DNA from 2 places in the Jannaschia sp. R86511 genome. Region 1 is predicted to be linked to the other one. Evidence: riboswitches for the same ligand, from Rfam matches in the RefSeq annotation. Region 1 holds a riboswitch; the other holds the start of a gene.
What was found. Region 1 has a riboswitch for S-adenosylmethionine ahead of SJY06_RS13245 (bifunctional o-acetylhomoserine/o-acetylserine sulfhydrylase). Riboswitches for the same ligand answer to the same signal wherever they lie in the genome.
Positions count from the first base shown of each region.

Region 2: it holds a riboswitch for S-adenosylmethionine, as region 1 does, so the genes downstream of both, SJY06_RS07955 (O-acetylhomoserine aminocarboxypropyltransferase/cysteine synthase family protein) here and SJY06_RS13245 (bifunctional o-acetylhomoserine/o-acetylserine sulfhydrylase) in region 1, are expected to answer to the same signal.

Region 1 covers NZ_JAXHCD010000001.1:2,814,663-2,821,555, reverse strand. Annotated here, with positions in the region: gene SJY06_RS13250 (homoserine O-acetyltransferase) at 1-588, opposite strand, end outside; gene SJY06_RS13245 (bifunctional o-acetylhomoserine/o-acetylserine sulfhydrylase) at 617-1,933, opposite strand; SAM riboswitch class IV at 1,970-2,082, opposite strand; gene SJY06_RS13240 (hypothetical protein) at 2,169-2,747, opposite strand; gene SJY06_RS13235 (RNA polymerase sigma factor) at 2,732-3,427, opposite strand; gene SJY06_RS13230 (DUF4192 domain-containing protein) at 3,556-4,833, opposite strand; gene SJY06_RS13225 (YkvA family protein) at 4,915-5,262, opposite strand; gene SJY06_RS13220 (DUF885 domain-containing protein) at 5,388-6,893, opposite strand, start outside.
Region 2 covers NZ_JAXHCD010000001.1:1,650,692-1,657,584, forward strand. Annotated here, with positions in the region: gene SJY06_RS07925 (hypothetical protein) at 1-181, shown strand, start outside; gene SJY06_RS07930 (hypothetical protein) at 178-360, shown strand; gene SJY06_RS07935 (Asp23/Gls24 family envelope stress response protein) at 357-725, shown strand; gene SJY06_RS07940 (DUF6286 domain-containing protein) at 722-1,261, shown strand; gene amaP (alkaline shock response membrane anchor protein AmaP) at 1,258-1,866, shown strand; gene SJY06_RS07950 (LLM class flavin-dependent oxidoreductase) at 1,931-3,253, opposite strand; gene SJY06_RS07955 (O-acetylhomoserine aminocarboxypropyltransferase/cysteine synthase family protein) at 3,271-4,749, opposite strand; SAM riboswitch class I at 4,989-5,090, opposite strand; gene SJY06_RS07960 (cysteine hydrolase family protein) at 5,279-5,866, shown strand; gene SJY06_RS07965 (RNA-binding S4 domain-containing protein) at 5,955-6,161, shown strand; gene SJY06_RS07970 (hypothetical protein) at 6,265-6,411, shown strand; gene kdpF (K(+)-transporting ATPase subunit F) at 6,408-6,497, shown strand; gene kdpA (potassium-transporting ATPase subunit KdpA) at 6,497-6,893, shown strand, end outside.

The sequences.
Region 1 (6,893 bases):
CGGGTCGGCGGTGACGGCCGCGATCTGCGGGGCGCACCACGCGATCTGGTCGCCGGTCGCGGCGGCCGTGCTGGCCAGGACCGTGAGGGCGGCCACCCGGTCCGGTCGGCCCACCGCCCACTCCAGCGCCCGCATGCCCCCCATCGACCCGCCGGCCACCAGCGCCCAGCGGCGGACGCCGAGCCGGTCGGCCAGCGCCGCCTCGACGGCCACCTGGTCGCGGACGGTGACGTGCGGGAACCGGCTGCCCCAGGCCCGGCCGTCCGGGGCGGGGCTGCCGGGACCCGTCGTGCCCTGGCAGCCGCCGAGCACGTTCGGCGCCACCACGAACCAGCGCCGCGTGTCCAGGGCGAGGCCGTCGCCGACCACGCCGCCCCACCAACCGGGCGAGGGGTGGGCCGGGCCGGCCGGGCCGACGACGTGGGAGTCACCCGTCAGGGCGTGCAGGACGAGCACCGCGTTGCTGATGCTGCCGTCCGGTCCGGTCCGGGGCGTGCCCCAGCACTCGTACGCCACCTTGACGTCCGGCAGCACGACGCCGGACTCGGTGGGCAGCGGGCCGAGCGCGACGAACCTGCGCCCGCCCACCGGGTCCCCCTCACGCCACACGACCACCTCAGGCGCCCTTGGCCGCCCGGAAGCCCGCCTCGAGGTCGGCGAGGATGTCGTCCACGTGCTCCAGGCCGACCGACAGCCGCACCAGGCCCGGGGTGACCCCGCTGGCCAGCTGCTCGGCCACGCTGAGCTGGCTGTGCGTGGTCGAGGCGGGGTGGATGACCAGGCTGCGGACGTCGCCGATGTTGGCCACGTGGCTGTGCAGCTCGAGGGCCTCCACGAACCGCCGGCCCGCGTCCACCCCACCGACGATCTCGAAGGCGAGCACGGAGCCGGACCCGCGCGGCGCGTAGCGCTCGGCGCGCTCGTGCCAGCGGTTGCCGGGCAGGCTGGCGTAGGCCACCCGCTCGACCTCGTCCCGGCCCTGCAGCCACTCGGCCACGGCGCGCGCGTTCTGCACGTGCCGTTCCATCCGCAGGCTCAGCGTCTCCAGGCCCTGGGCGACGAGGAACGCGTTGAACGGGCTCACGGCCGAACCCATGTCGCGCAGCAGCTGGACCCGGGCCTTGAGGACGTAGGACAGGTTGGCCCCCAGCGGGCTGCCGACCCCGAGGTCCCGGCCGTAGACCAGGCCGTTGTAGCTGGGGTCGGGGGTGTTGAAGCCGGGGAACCGCTCGGGCTGGGCCGTGTAGTCGAAGCGGCCGCCGTCGACGATCACGCCGGCCACGGCCGTGCCGTGCCCGCCGAGGAACTTGGTCGCGGAGTGCACGACGACGTCGGCGCCCCACTCCAGCGGGCGGATCAGGAACGGGGTCGCGACGGTGTTGTCCACCACCAGCGGGACACCGGCCTCGTGGGCCACCGCGGCCACGCCCTCGATGTCGAGCACGTCCTGGTAGGGGTTGGAGATCGTCTCGCCGAAGAACGCCTTGGTGTTGGGCCGGACCGCGGCCCGCCAGCTGTCCAGGTCGTCGGGGTCCTCGACGAACGAGACCTCGATGCCCAGCTTGGGGAAGGTGTAGTGGAAGAGGTTGTACGTCCCGCCGTACAGCCGGGGGCTGGACACGACGTGGTCGCCCGCCTCGGCCACGTTGAGCAGCGCGACGGTCTCCGCGGCCTGCCCGCTGGACAGCAGCAGCGCCCCCACGCCGCCCTCCAGGCTCGCGATGCGCTGCTCGACCGCGTCCTGGGTCGGGTTCATGATCCGGGTGTAGATGTTCCCGAACTCCTTGAGCGCGAAGAGGTCCTCCGCGTGCTGGGTGCTCGAGAACGTGTACGACGTGGTGGCGTAGATGGGCAGCGCCCGGGCCCCGGTGGTGGGGTCGGGCTGCTGGCCGGCGTGGATCTGGCGGGTCTCGAAGGACCAGGCGTCGTTCACTGGGGTGGACCTCCCGTGGTCACCGGGGCCCCGAGGGGCCCGCGCTTGCCGCCACCGGTCGGTGACGACCAGGTCCTCACCCGGGGCACCCCACCGCGGAGGAGGGTTGCCGACCAGCGAGCCGGGGCTTGACGCTGGTGCTCATGACCTGCCGTGAGACTACGACACGGCGTCGTCGGCCCGCCAGGCGTCCGGATGACGGGACCCCTGGAAGGCCCAGCCGGTGGGCCGACGCCTAGAGGGTCAGAGCGGGCGTGACGACGGCCCGGGCGGCCTCACCCGTGCCCTCGCCGACGAGCACCAGCTGGAAGTGCCCCGGCGGGACGAAGGCCAGCGCGAACCGCCCCGTCTCGTCGCACTCCTCACGGCTGGAGCCGCCGGCCGTGCGGACCTCGATGCCCCGTCGCCCGCCGGGCGCCACCCAGCCGTCGATCCGGTGCCCGCCGTCGACGTCGCTGATGGCGAGCATCACCGTCATGGACTCGCTGCCGAAGGTCACCGTGCGGACCGCGTCGTCGCCGCGGGCCCCCGCGCCGGCGAGGTCGCTCTGCTGCAGCCGCATGAGCTCCAGCTCGGTGTCCAGGTCGTCCGGGCCGAACGACCCGACCTCGAGGGCGAAGACCGCCCGCTCGGCCAGACCGGCCGGCACCGGGTCCAGCCGCTCCCACATCTGCCGCAGCTCACCGGCCAGCTGCTCCGGGGCGCCCGGGCCGTCGACCCGCCGGGCCTGGTCGGGCACGGCGCTGGCGCCACCACGCTCCTCGGGGTCCCCTCCGCCCCCGTGGTCCACCTCGTGGTTCAGGTCGTCGACCACTGCGACTCCTCCCCCAGGTGCTCGCGGAGCTTCTTGAGGCACCGGCCGCGGGTGGGCCCGATGCTTCCCATGGGCATGCCCAGGTCGACGGACAGGGACGCGTAGTCCGGCCGGTCGGAGAAGGCCACCACCCGCAGCAGCCGCTGGCAGCGCTCGGACAACCGCCCCACCGCGTCCCACAGCCGTCGGGCGCGGTCGTCGTCCAGGACCGTGGCGGCCGGGCCGGGCGCGGGGTCGGCCCGCACCGACAGCAGCGGCTCGGGGTCGGCGACCGAGACCCGGGCCGCGGCGGCGGTGCGGGCGGCGTCCCGGCGCACGGTGACCAGCAGCCAGGCCAGGACGGCCTGCGGGTCGCGGACCTGGTCCCGGCGTCGCGCCAGGGCCATCCAGGCGTTCTGCACCACGTCCTCGGCGGTGGCCGCGTCGACGCGGTACGCCCGGGCCGTGTGCCACAGGGTCGGGGTGAGCAGCGCGACCAGCTCGGCGCTGGCCAGCGGGTCCCCGTCGCACCAGCGCCGGAAGCACGCGGCCGACCGGTCGGCCAGGTCGTGGCGGCGCGGCGAGGTCGTGAGCACGGCCAGGTCCGGCAGCGGGTCGCCCGGCGCGCGCGGGCCGGTCGCGGCGGCGTCCGCCGCACCGGCCCGGGCGCCCGCAGGGCGACCGCTCGCGTTGCTGGCCATCGCTCCTCCTGTCGGGTGCGGCGTCGACCCGGCGGGCGCACGCCCCGGGACCGGGGACGACCTGGCGCCGGGCAGGGTGCGGACGGTCGTCGGCACCCGGGTCCGCACGGACCGTACCCGCTCCCCGATCATCCCCACCAGCCTCCGGACATGTCCCGAGGAGCCGGTCGGGGCCCGTCCTGATACCCCCGGCGGGCGTCCACCCGTCGTTCACCCGGTCGGCCCCGGGCTCCGCTGCCCCCGCGCCCGCCGGGCCCGGGCCGGGGGCCGGCCGTCGTCCAGGCGGCGCCGAGACCGTGACCCAGGCACTGCAGGACCAGCCGGGCCAGGGACTGGGCCGGGTCGAGGTCCAGCGACCGTTCCGCCAGCACGACCGCCGCGGTCCCCTCGCCCGCGACCCAGCACAGCCAGGCGTGCGCGGCCAGGACCGTGGCCCGCTCGGGGCCCTCGGTCAGCGCCGCCAGGCGACGCAGCACCGGTGTGCCCACCCGGGTGGCCCGGGAGCAGGCCGGGTCGGCGAGCACCCGCCCCAGCGCCGAGCCCGCCTGGGCGTGGGGGGCCAGCACGGCCAGGGCGCAGTCCCGTCCGCCGGGCAGCAGCAGGGCCAGGCAGGCGTCCCGCAGCCTCGGGGCGGTCACCCAGGCGGCCGCGAGCGTCCCGGCCAGCTCGGGGTCCGGACCGTCGGGCAGGGACCCGGCCCACCGCTCGAACAGGTCGAGGTCCGCCGACCCGACCTCGGGGCGGGAACCCCGCCCCGAGGTGGTGCGCGCCGCCCGGGCCGCGTCCCGGGCCCGTAGCCGGTCCCGGGACGTCACCACCGCCTCGACCACGAGGGCCTCACGGTCGGGTGCGGGGCTGCGGCCGGCGAGGACGAACCCGGCCGCCACCGGGTGCGACGACGTGCCGGCCACCGCCGTCCCCTCCCCCGGGCAGCACGACGGGTCGCCGCACAGCAGGGACCGGAAGCGGTCGGGGCCGACCACGAGCAGGTCGAGGACGTCCGGCCCGGCCGTCCCGTCCGGTTCGAGCGACCCCGCCGGCCCGGGCAGGTCGCAGGGCCCGAGCACGGCCTCGCGCAGGTCGTCGTCCCAGGCCGCGGGCAGGTCGAGCAGGGGCGTGTCCACGTAGACCACCACCAGCGCGGCCGTGCAGTCGTTGCGCACGGCCACCCTCGCCAGCTGCTGCCACACGGGCCGGGTGGTGCCCACGGGCCGGTCGGGCGACCAGTCCACCCGCATCGTCGGTCCCACCGAGCGCTGCCGGTCCAGCCCCACCACCACCAGGGAACGGCGCGGGGCGAAGCCCAGCAGGTAGGGCACGGCCGCCACCACGCCGGCGGGGTCGCGCAGCCGCACCTCGGGTGCGGGGTCGTCGGGGGGCGGGGCCGGCACGGCTCGACTCGTCATCGGACGAGCGTGCGGCCACCCACCGGTCCGCGACGGGGCACCTGGGGCTGTGGACCGCCCGAGCAACCTGTGGAGGACCGCTCAGGCGACGGTGCCGCGGACGACCCGGTCCCGGGCCCGCTCCCAGTCCAGGAAGTGGTCGACCTCCGACAGCACGGCACCGGCCAGCCAGGCCGCGACCAGCGCGTCGTCCGCGAGCCCGAAGACCCCCAGGAACAGCTCGGGGACCACGTCGACCGGGGACACGACGTAGGCGAGCCCCAGCACGACGCCGAGCACCCGGCGCCGGTCCCAGCCGCCGTAGGCGCCCCGGGCCGCGCCCACCACCAGCCGGGGCAGGGCCGCCAGCCGCTGGGCCAGGCCGTAGGGGCCGTCCCCGCGCAGGGCGTCGATGAGCACGCGCAGTGCCGCCACCCGTCCCGGTCTCATGGTCGTCCTCCCGTCCGGGCCCCGCGGCGGTGCCCCACGACTGTCCAACGGTACGCGGCCCGTGCCGGTGCCCGCAGCCCGCGGCGCCGCCGGGACCAGGGGCGTGACGACCGGTCCGGCCCCGCTCAGCCCAGCTCGGCCAGCTCCCGGGCCAGGTCGTCCAGCCCCAGCGACCCCGTGCCCAGGGCGGCGGTGTGCCACCGCTTGAGGTCCAGCTCGGCCCCGCGCGAGGCGGCCCGGGCCCGCGCCGCCTCGCGTCCGGCCAGCCAGGCCCGCTCCCCCAGCTTGTAGCTGATGGCCTGCCCCGGCATCCCCAGGTAGCGCACGACCTCCGACGACCGGAACGCCTCGTCCAGCCCCGTGCGCGCGGCCAGGAAGCGGCCGGCCAGCGCCGGGGTCCAGCGCTCGCCGGGCGCGATGACCGGCAGCCCGTGCTGGTCGTCCGGGACGGTCAGCCCCAGGTGCATGCCGATGTCGACCACGACCCTCGCCGCCCGCAGCGCCTGCGCGTTCAGGTACCCCATCCGGTGCCCGGGGTCCTCCAGGTAGCCCAGCTCGGCCATCAGCCGCTCGGCGTACAGCGCCCAGCCCTCCGTGGCCGCCGAGACCGACCCCGTGCTGGTCTGGAACATCGACAGCTCGTCGGACAGCAGGGCCCACTGGGCCAGCTGCAGGTGATGGCCGGGCACGCCTTCGTGGTACCAGGTCGAGACCAGGTCCCACAGCGGGAACCGCTCCCGCCCCAGGGTGGGCAGCCAGGTCCGGCCAGGACGGACCAGGTCGAGGCTGGGCCGGGTGTAGTACGGCGCCGCGGCCGAGCCGGGCGGGGCGATGCGCGCCTCGACGACACGGATGGGCTCGGCGATGTCGAAGTGGGTGCCGTGCAGCTGCGCCATCGCGGTGTCCATCATCAGCTGCAGCCGCTCGCGCACGGCCTCCACCCCGGTCACGGCCTCGCCGTGCCGGTCCAGGTGCGCCATCGCCTCGGCCGGGCTCGCGCCGGGCAGCACCTGCTCGGCGACGTCGACCATCTCGGCGTGGATCGCGGCCAGCTCCCGCCAGCCCCAGTCGTAGGCCTCCACCGGGTCGATGTCGGAGCCCGTCCACCGACGCGCCCCCAGCAGGTAGCGCTCGCGACCGACCGCGTCGGGCGCCGTCGCGACCGCGGGCAGGTACTCCTCGGCGAGGAAGCGCCGCAGCCGGGCCACCCCGGCCGCGGCAGCGGTGCCGGCCGCGTCGGCGTCCCGGCGCAGCCCGGGCGTCACGCCGTCAGGGCCGCCGCCCCCCGCCAGCCCGTCGAGCAGACCGTCCAGGTGCGCCGCGAACCAGCCCCGGCCGTCCCCGACCGCCGACCAGGCGTCCAGCTGCTCCAGCACCGCCGTGACCTGAGCCGGCCCGCCCGGCAGGCCCCGGCTCAGCCCTTCGCGCAGGGTCTGCGCGTACTGGTCGTAGGCCTCGCCGACGCGCGCCACCCGCCGGACCGCCGCCGCGGCCGACTCCGGCGACCCCGTGGGCATGACGAGCAGGGCCGAGCGGACCTGCTGCACCGGGCTGAACAGGTTGCCCAGCGAGCGCAGGTGCTCACCGGCGTCGTGGGCGGCCAGCTCGGCCCCGAGCCGCTCACGCAGCAA
Region 2 (6,893 bases), 1.2 Mb from region 1:
CGAGACCGTCCGCGAGGCGGCCACCCCGCTCGCCGGCGGCCTCGACGTGTTCGTGGTCGTGGCCGACGTCGTCGACCCCGTCCAGCAGGCCGCCGAGCGGGCGGCGGCCGACGAGGCCGTCACCACCCCCGCACCCAACGAGCCCGACCGGTCCGCCGGTCGCGAGGAGAACGCGTCATGAGCACCACCACCCTGGGTCTGACCGCCGGCCTCGCACTCGGCTTCGCCGCCGCGTTCGGCGGGTTCGCCGCCTTCGTCGTCGTGCTGCTGTTCGGCGCCGCCGGCCTGCTGGTCGGTCGCGTCCTCAGCGGCCAGCTCGACGTCTCGGCGCTGGTCGGCGACCAGCGCAGCCGACGGTGACGGTGCCCGCGGACCCGCGTGGCGTCACCACGGTCGCCGACCGGGTCGTGCAGAAGATCGCCGGGCGGGCCGTCACCGAGGTCCCGGCCGCCGGGGGCGCCGCCCGCCGCGTGCTCGGCATCGCGCTCGGCGACGACGAGTTGCAGGACCACCCCGTGGTCGACGCCCACGTCGACGGCGGCGTCGTCACCGTCGACGTCGAGATGTCCGTCACCTACCCCGAGCCCGTGGCCGACGTGGCCGGCGCCGTGCGACGTCGCGTGGACGAGCGGGTGAGCAGCCTGACCGGTCTGCGCGTCGCCCAGGTCGACATCCGCGTCACCAGCCTGGTGACCGGCACCCCGGCCACGAGGAGGGTCGAGTGAGTCGCCGCACCCGACGGGTAGTTCCCGCGGTCGTCGCCGGGCTCGCGCTGCTGGCGCTCGGCGCCTGGGCGGCCACCGCCGCCCTCGGGCACCTGCTGGGCCAGGACCCCACCGGGACGGCCGGGCCGCTGGCCCGCGCCCTGGCCGGGGCCCCGTGGCAGGACCCCGTGGTCGTCGCCGCCGGTGCCGTCCTGCTCCTGCTCGGCCTCCTGGCCCTGCTGGCCGCGCTGCTGCCGGGGCGGCGGGTCGTGCTCGCCCTGCAGGGCGCGGGCGCGACCGGTCCCCGGGCGGGCATCACCCGCACCGGGCTGCGGCGGGCCGTGGCGGCCGCGGCGGAGGACGTCGACGGCGTCGACCGCGCCGACGCCACCGTGCGCGACGGTCGGGTCGAGGTCCGGGCCCGGTCCGGGCTGCGTGACGTCGGCGACCTGCGGGCCCGCGTCGAGCAGGCGGTCACCGACCGCCTGGCCGCGATCCCGCTGGCCCGCCGGCCGAGGGTGCAGGTCCGGACCACGACGACGAGGAGCGACGCGTGAGCACCACCATGTCCAGCCGTCCCGGACGGCTCAACCGGACCCTGCTGGCGCTGCTCGGCGCCGTCCTCCTGCTGTCAGGGGCCGCCGTGCTCGCCCTGGCCACCGGGGCGCTGTCGGGCGTCCTGCCCGGTCTGGCCCCGCCGGATCAGCCCGTGCTCCCCGAGGCGGCCCTCGGCTACCTGCTCGAGCAGCCCTGGGTGCCCGTCGCCGTGGCGGCGCTCGGGGTCCTCGTGGCCCTGCTGGGCCTGCGCTGGCTGCTCGCGCAGCTGCCGCGGCGCAGCGGGACCGGCCGCATCGGCCTGGGCGGCGAGCCCGGGCGCGGCGTCACCCGCCTGGACGCCTCGACCGTGGCCGACGCGGTCGAGCACGACGTCGAGGGCTACGCCGGGGTACGCAGCGCGCACGCGGCCGTGTCGGGCGGCCGGTCGCAGACCACGCTCACCCTGTCCCTGGTCGTCGACCCCGGCACCGACCTGCGGGCGCTGACCGAGCGCGTCCGCGACCACGCCCAGGCCCGGCTGGCCCGCGCGCTGGGCGTCGACGAGGTCCGGGGTCGCCTGCTGGTGACCACCGGCCGCGGGGGCGGCAGCACCACCGTCGCCTGAGCGTCCCCCTGTCCGGCGCGGCCCTCCTCGGCCCCGGGAGCCCGGCCCTCAGAAGTCGGAGCTGCTAGAAGTCGAAGAGGTTGCCGCGCAGGCCGCCGTCCCCGGGCTCGCGTCGCAGCACCCCCCTGCGGCGCAGCTCGGGGACCAGGTCGTCCAGCATCCGGTGCACCGTGCTGGGGTGCAGGTCGCCGGAGAAGATGATGCCGTCGTTGTCGGCGTCCTCGCCCAGCTCCTCCACGACGTCCGCCAGCTCGCCCGCCGTTCCCACCAGCCCGGTGCGGTCGGCCAGGCGCCCCTTGCGGGCCTTGCGGGCCAGCAGCTCGCGCAGGGTGTCCACCCCGAGCTCGCCCTGCTTGCCCAGCAGCCCCCGGACCGTCCCCTGGCTGACGTGGTCGCCGAAGGCCGACGCCTGCAGCGGGGCATCCAGCGGCAGCCGGGTCAGGTCGGTCTCCAGGTCGCTGGACCAGGCGAGGGCGACCTGGCGTAGCACGTCCTCGTCGGGGTGCAGGGACGCCGCCACCACCCGGTCGGCCTCCTCGGCGCTGCTGACGACCTCCGGCTTGAGCACGAACAGGATCCGCAGGTCCTTCTCGCTGCGCCCGTGCCGGGCGGCCGCGTCCAGCACCTTGCGCCGGTAGGCCCGCACGCTGCCGGCGTCCAGCGGGGCCAGCGCCAGCTGCACGTCCGAGCGGGCCCCGGCGAAGCCCAGGCCCCGGGGCGACCCGCCGGGGGAGACCACGACCGGGTCGTCGCCGCCCGCGAACGGCACGGCGTTGAGCGGCCCGGCCACCTCGAAGTGCTCCCCGCGGTGCCGGAACGCGTCCAGGCGCGCCCCGTCGGCGAACCGGTGCGTGTCCTCGTCGGCGACCAGCGCGCCCTCGCCCCAGCTGTGCCAGAGCCGACGCACGACGTCGACCCACTCCTCGGCCCGGTCGTAGGCGGCGTCGTGGCCCAGCGGCTCGGCGCCGACGTGCCGCGCGCTGCCCACGTCGGTCACCAGGTTGACCCCGAACCGGTACCCGCTCAGGTGCTGCAGCGTCGCCGCCTGGCGCGCCGCCAGGTAGGGCGGGGTGATGCCGGCGTTGATGGTGGGGGCGATCCCGATGTGCCGCGTGGCGTCGAACAGGTACGGCGCCAGCAGCAGCGGGTCGTGCTTGGGCCCGCCGTAGGCCGCGCGGACCCGCAGGTCGAGCGTCTCGTCGTTGCCGAGCGAGACGGCGTCCTCCATGATCACCAGGTCGAGCCCGGCCTGGTCGAGCTGTCGGACGGCCTGCTGGTAGAGCGCGGGCTCGGTCCAGCGGTAGCCCCACCGGTGGTCGTCGCGGCCCCACCCCTGCGGACCGAACCCGCGCGAGAAGAACCAGCCGAAGTGCTGCAGTCGTGCCACGGGTCTGCTCCGTCGTCTCAGGCGGCGGCCACGGCCGAGGAGGCCGGGGCGGACGCGGGTGCGGGGGCGTGGGTCTGGGTGTGGCTCTGGGCGTGCGTCTGGGTCTGGGGCGGCGGCGCCGGGGTCCGGGGCGTGCCGGCGCGGACGGCGGCCAGGCCGCGCTCCAGGTCGGCCAGCAGGTCGCGGACGTCCTCGATGCCCACCGACAGCCGCAGCAGCCCCGGCCAGATCCCCGCGGCCCGGCGCTCGGCCTCGGTCCGCTGCGCGTGGGTGGTGGTCGCGGGGTGCAGGACCAGCGAGCGGACGTCGCCGACGTGCGTCATCCGGCTGAACAGCGTCACCGCGTCGAAGAACCGCCGGGCGGCGGGTTCGCCGCCGGACAGGGTGAACGCGAAGACCGACCCCGCCCCGTCGGGCAGGTAGCGGCGGGCCAGTGCGGCCGAGGGGCTGGAGGCCAGGCCCGCGTGGTCTACCGAGAGCACCTCGGGCTGCTGCTCGAGCCACTGCGCGAGGGCCAGCGCGTTGCGGCTGTGCTGGGCCACCCGCAGCGACAGCGTCTCCACTCCCTGCTGGATGAGGAACGCGTTGACCGGGGAGATGGTGGGACCGAGCCGGGCCGCGATGACGTGGCGGGTGAACTCGACGTAGGCGCGTGGTCCGAACCGCTGCACGTAGCTCGCCCCGTGCAGGGCCCGCGAGGGCTCGTTGAGGTGGGGGAAGGCGTCAGGCCGCGCGCCGAAGTCGAAGGTGCCCGCGGTGACGACGACCCCGCCGAGCGAGGCCCCGTGCCCGGACAGGAACTTGCTCGCGGAGTGCACCACGACGTCGGCGCCGTGCTCGATCGGCCGCAGCAGGTACGGCGTCGCGAGGGTGTTGTCCACCACGAGGGGGATCCCGTGGGAGTGGGCCAGGTCGGCGACGGCGCGCAGGTCGACGAGGTCGTTCTTGGGGTTGGGGATCGACTCGGCGAAGAGCGCGCGGGTGGTGGGTCGCAGCAGGTCCCGCCACTGCTGCAGGTCCGTCGCGTCGTCGACGAAGTCGACCTCGATGCCGAACCGGGCGAAGTTCTCGCGGAACAGCCCGCGGGAGCCCTCGTAGATGCTGCTCGTGGACAGCAGGTGGTCCCCGGCCTGCAGCAGGCCGAGCAGCGCCACCGTAACCGCGGCCTGCCCGCTGCCCACCAGGATGGCCTCGTCGCCGCGTTCCAGGCCCGCGAGACGCCGCTCGAGGGCCGTGCAGGACGGGTTGCCGATCCGGGAGTAGGTGTAGCCGTCGTCGTCCCCGGCGAAGCGGGCCCGGGCCTGCTCGAAGTCGTCGAACACGAAGCCGGCGGTCAGGTAGATCGGCGGGATGCGGGCACCGAAGCCGCCCTCGGCCTGCTCACCGGCGTGGACCTGGGCGGTGGCGAAGGACCAGGGCTGCTCCGTGGTGTTGGTGCTGCTGGTGGTGGTGGTGCCGGTGGTGGGGTCGTCCGGGGCAGGGGTCGGGCGGGACATGGCGGGGCCTTTCTCCGGGGACGGCCGTGCGGCGTCGGCGCTCGCAGCAGCGGTCCCCGCGGGGACGAGGTGGCGCGTGGACGGGGTGAGGGGTGGGGTCCGGGACCGGACCGGGCGCGACCGTGGTCGCGCCGCCTTCACATCCGACAGGGCTCGCTCTCGCGGACGGCGGTGTGCACGAGGGTGCGGTGGGACGTCAGCAACCGGACGGCGGTGCGCAGCGGGCCGGACATGTGATCACTCCATCGGTCCTGGCGGTAGCACCGACCCCGACCCACGAGGGGGCGGCGAGGTTGCTGCGACGTCGACGAGCCAGGTCTCTCGGTCGCTCTGGATGGTGGGCCCAGTGAAGCGGCGCAGACGGCGGCGTGTCAACGAACGGGACGGCCGTCTCGTCAGGTGGGCGGAGCCTCACCCGTCCGGGCGTACCGGGCAGCGACACGACACGCGGCCTCGACGGTCCGACCCGGCCCTGGCGGCCTCCCGCGTCGCTGCTCGGTGCACGACCTCGGTGCGGCAGCATGGGCCCGTGGAGCTGCCCGACCCGACCGAGCCGCTGCCCGACCTGGCGCGCACCGCCCTCGTGGTCGTGGACGTCCAGCGTGGCTTCGCCGACCGGGCGTGGTGGGGCCGACGTGACAACCCGGCGTGCGAGGCCAATGTGGCCGCCCTGCTGGAGACGTGGCGTACGGCCGGCCGGCCGGTGGTGCTGGTCCGCCACGACTCGACGACGCCCGGCTCCCCGCTGACCCCGGGCACGCCCGGGCACGCCTTCGCCGACTGCGTGGGGGAGGGCTGCGACCTGCTCGTCACCAAGACCGTGAACTCCGCCTTCCACGGCTCACCCGACCTGGACGCCTGGCTGCGCGCCACCGGGGTGGAGGCGGTCGTGGTCTGCGGCGTCACCACGAACCACTGCTGCGAGACGACCGCCCGGGTCGGCGCCAACCTGGGCCACCGGGTGCTGTTCGCCCTGGACGCGACCCACACCCACGACCGGCAGGCGCCGGACGGCTCGACGGTCAGCGCCGAGGAGCTCGCCCGCGCCACCGCGACGAACCTGCACGGCGAGTTCGCCACCGTGGTGTCGACGGCCCACCTGCTCTCCGCCGGCTGACGAGCCGGCGGGTCGCGGCCCCCTGCTGCGGGTCGCGGCGGGTCGCGGCGGGTCGCGGCCGTCGCGGGGCTGCTGCGATGCTGCTGCGATGCGGGCGATCAGCATCACCGGTGAGTCCATCAAGCTCGGTCAGCTGCTCAAGCTGGCTGACGTCGTCGACGCCGGCTCCGACGTCAAGGACGTCCTGGCCTCGGGTGAGGTGACCGTCAACGGCGACGTCGAGACCCGCCGGGGGCGCCGGCTGGTGCGCGGGGACCAGGTGTCGACGCGTGCGGAGGACCTCGAGGTCGGCTGAGGTCGTGCCACGCGCCCGGGGCGTCCGGGCTCCGTCCGGACCGGGGACGGGCGCGTCAGGAAGGCGTCTGGACGCAGGGGACGGGGACCGCCCCGGGAGGTGAATGGGCGTCGCGGCCCACCGGGCCGCCGGCCGCCTGCGGTCGTGGTCCCCACCGGAGGTCCCCGTCGTGCCCGACGTGCTCTACGTCCTGCTGATCCTCGCCTCGTTCGTCGCCCTGCTGCTGCTGGTCCGGGTGACCTCGCGGTGAGCCCGGTCGACGTCGTCGCGCTCGTCGTGGCCGTCGGGCTGGCCGGCTACCTGCTCGTGGCCCTGCTGCACCCGGAGAAGTTCTGATGCCGGCCACGCTCGCCGCCACCCTCCAGGTCGGCGTCCTGGTGGCCACCCTGGCCGCCGTCCACGTGCCGCTGGGCGACTACATGGCCCGGGTGTACGGCAGCGACCGGCACCTGGGCGTGGAGCGCGCCGTCTACCGCCTGGCCGGGGTCGACGCCCGGGCGGATCAGCGCGCGAGCGTCTACGCGGTCGCGCTCATCGGCTTCTCGCTGGTCTCGACCCTGCTGCTGTACGCGTTCCTGCGGCTGCAGCACCTGCTGCCGCTGTCGCTGGGCCTGGACGGGATCGACCCGGCCGGGGCCTTCAACACCGCGGTCTCGTTCGTCACCAACACCAACTGGCAGTGGTACTCCGGCGAGTCGGCCATGGGCCACCTGGTCCAGATGGCCGGGCTGG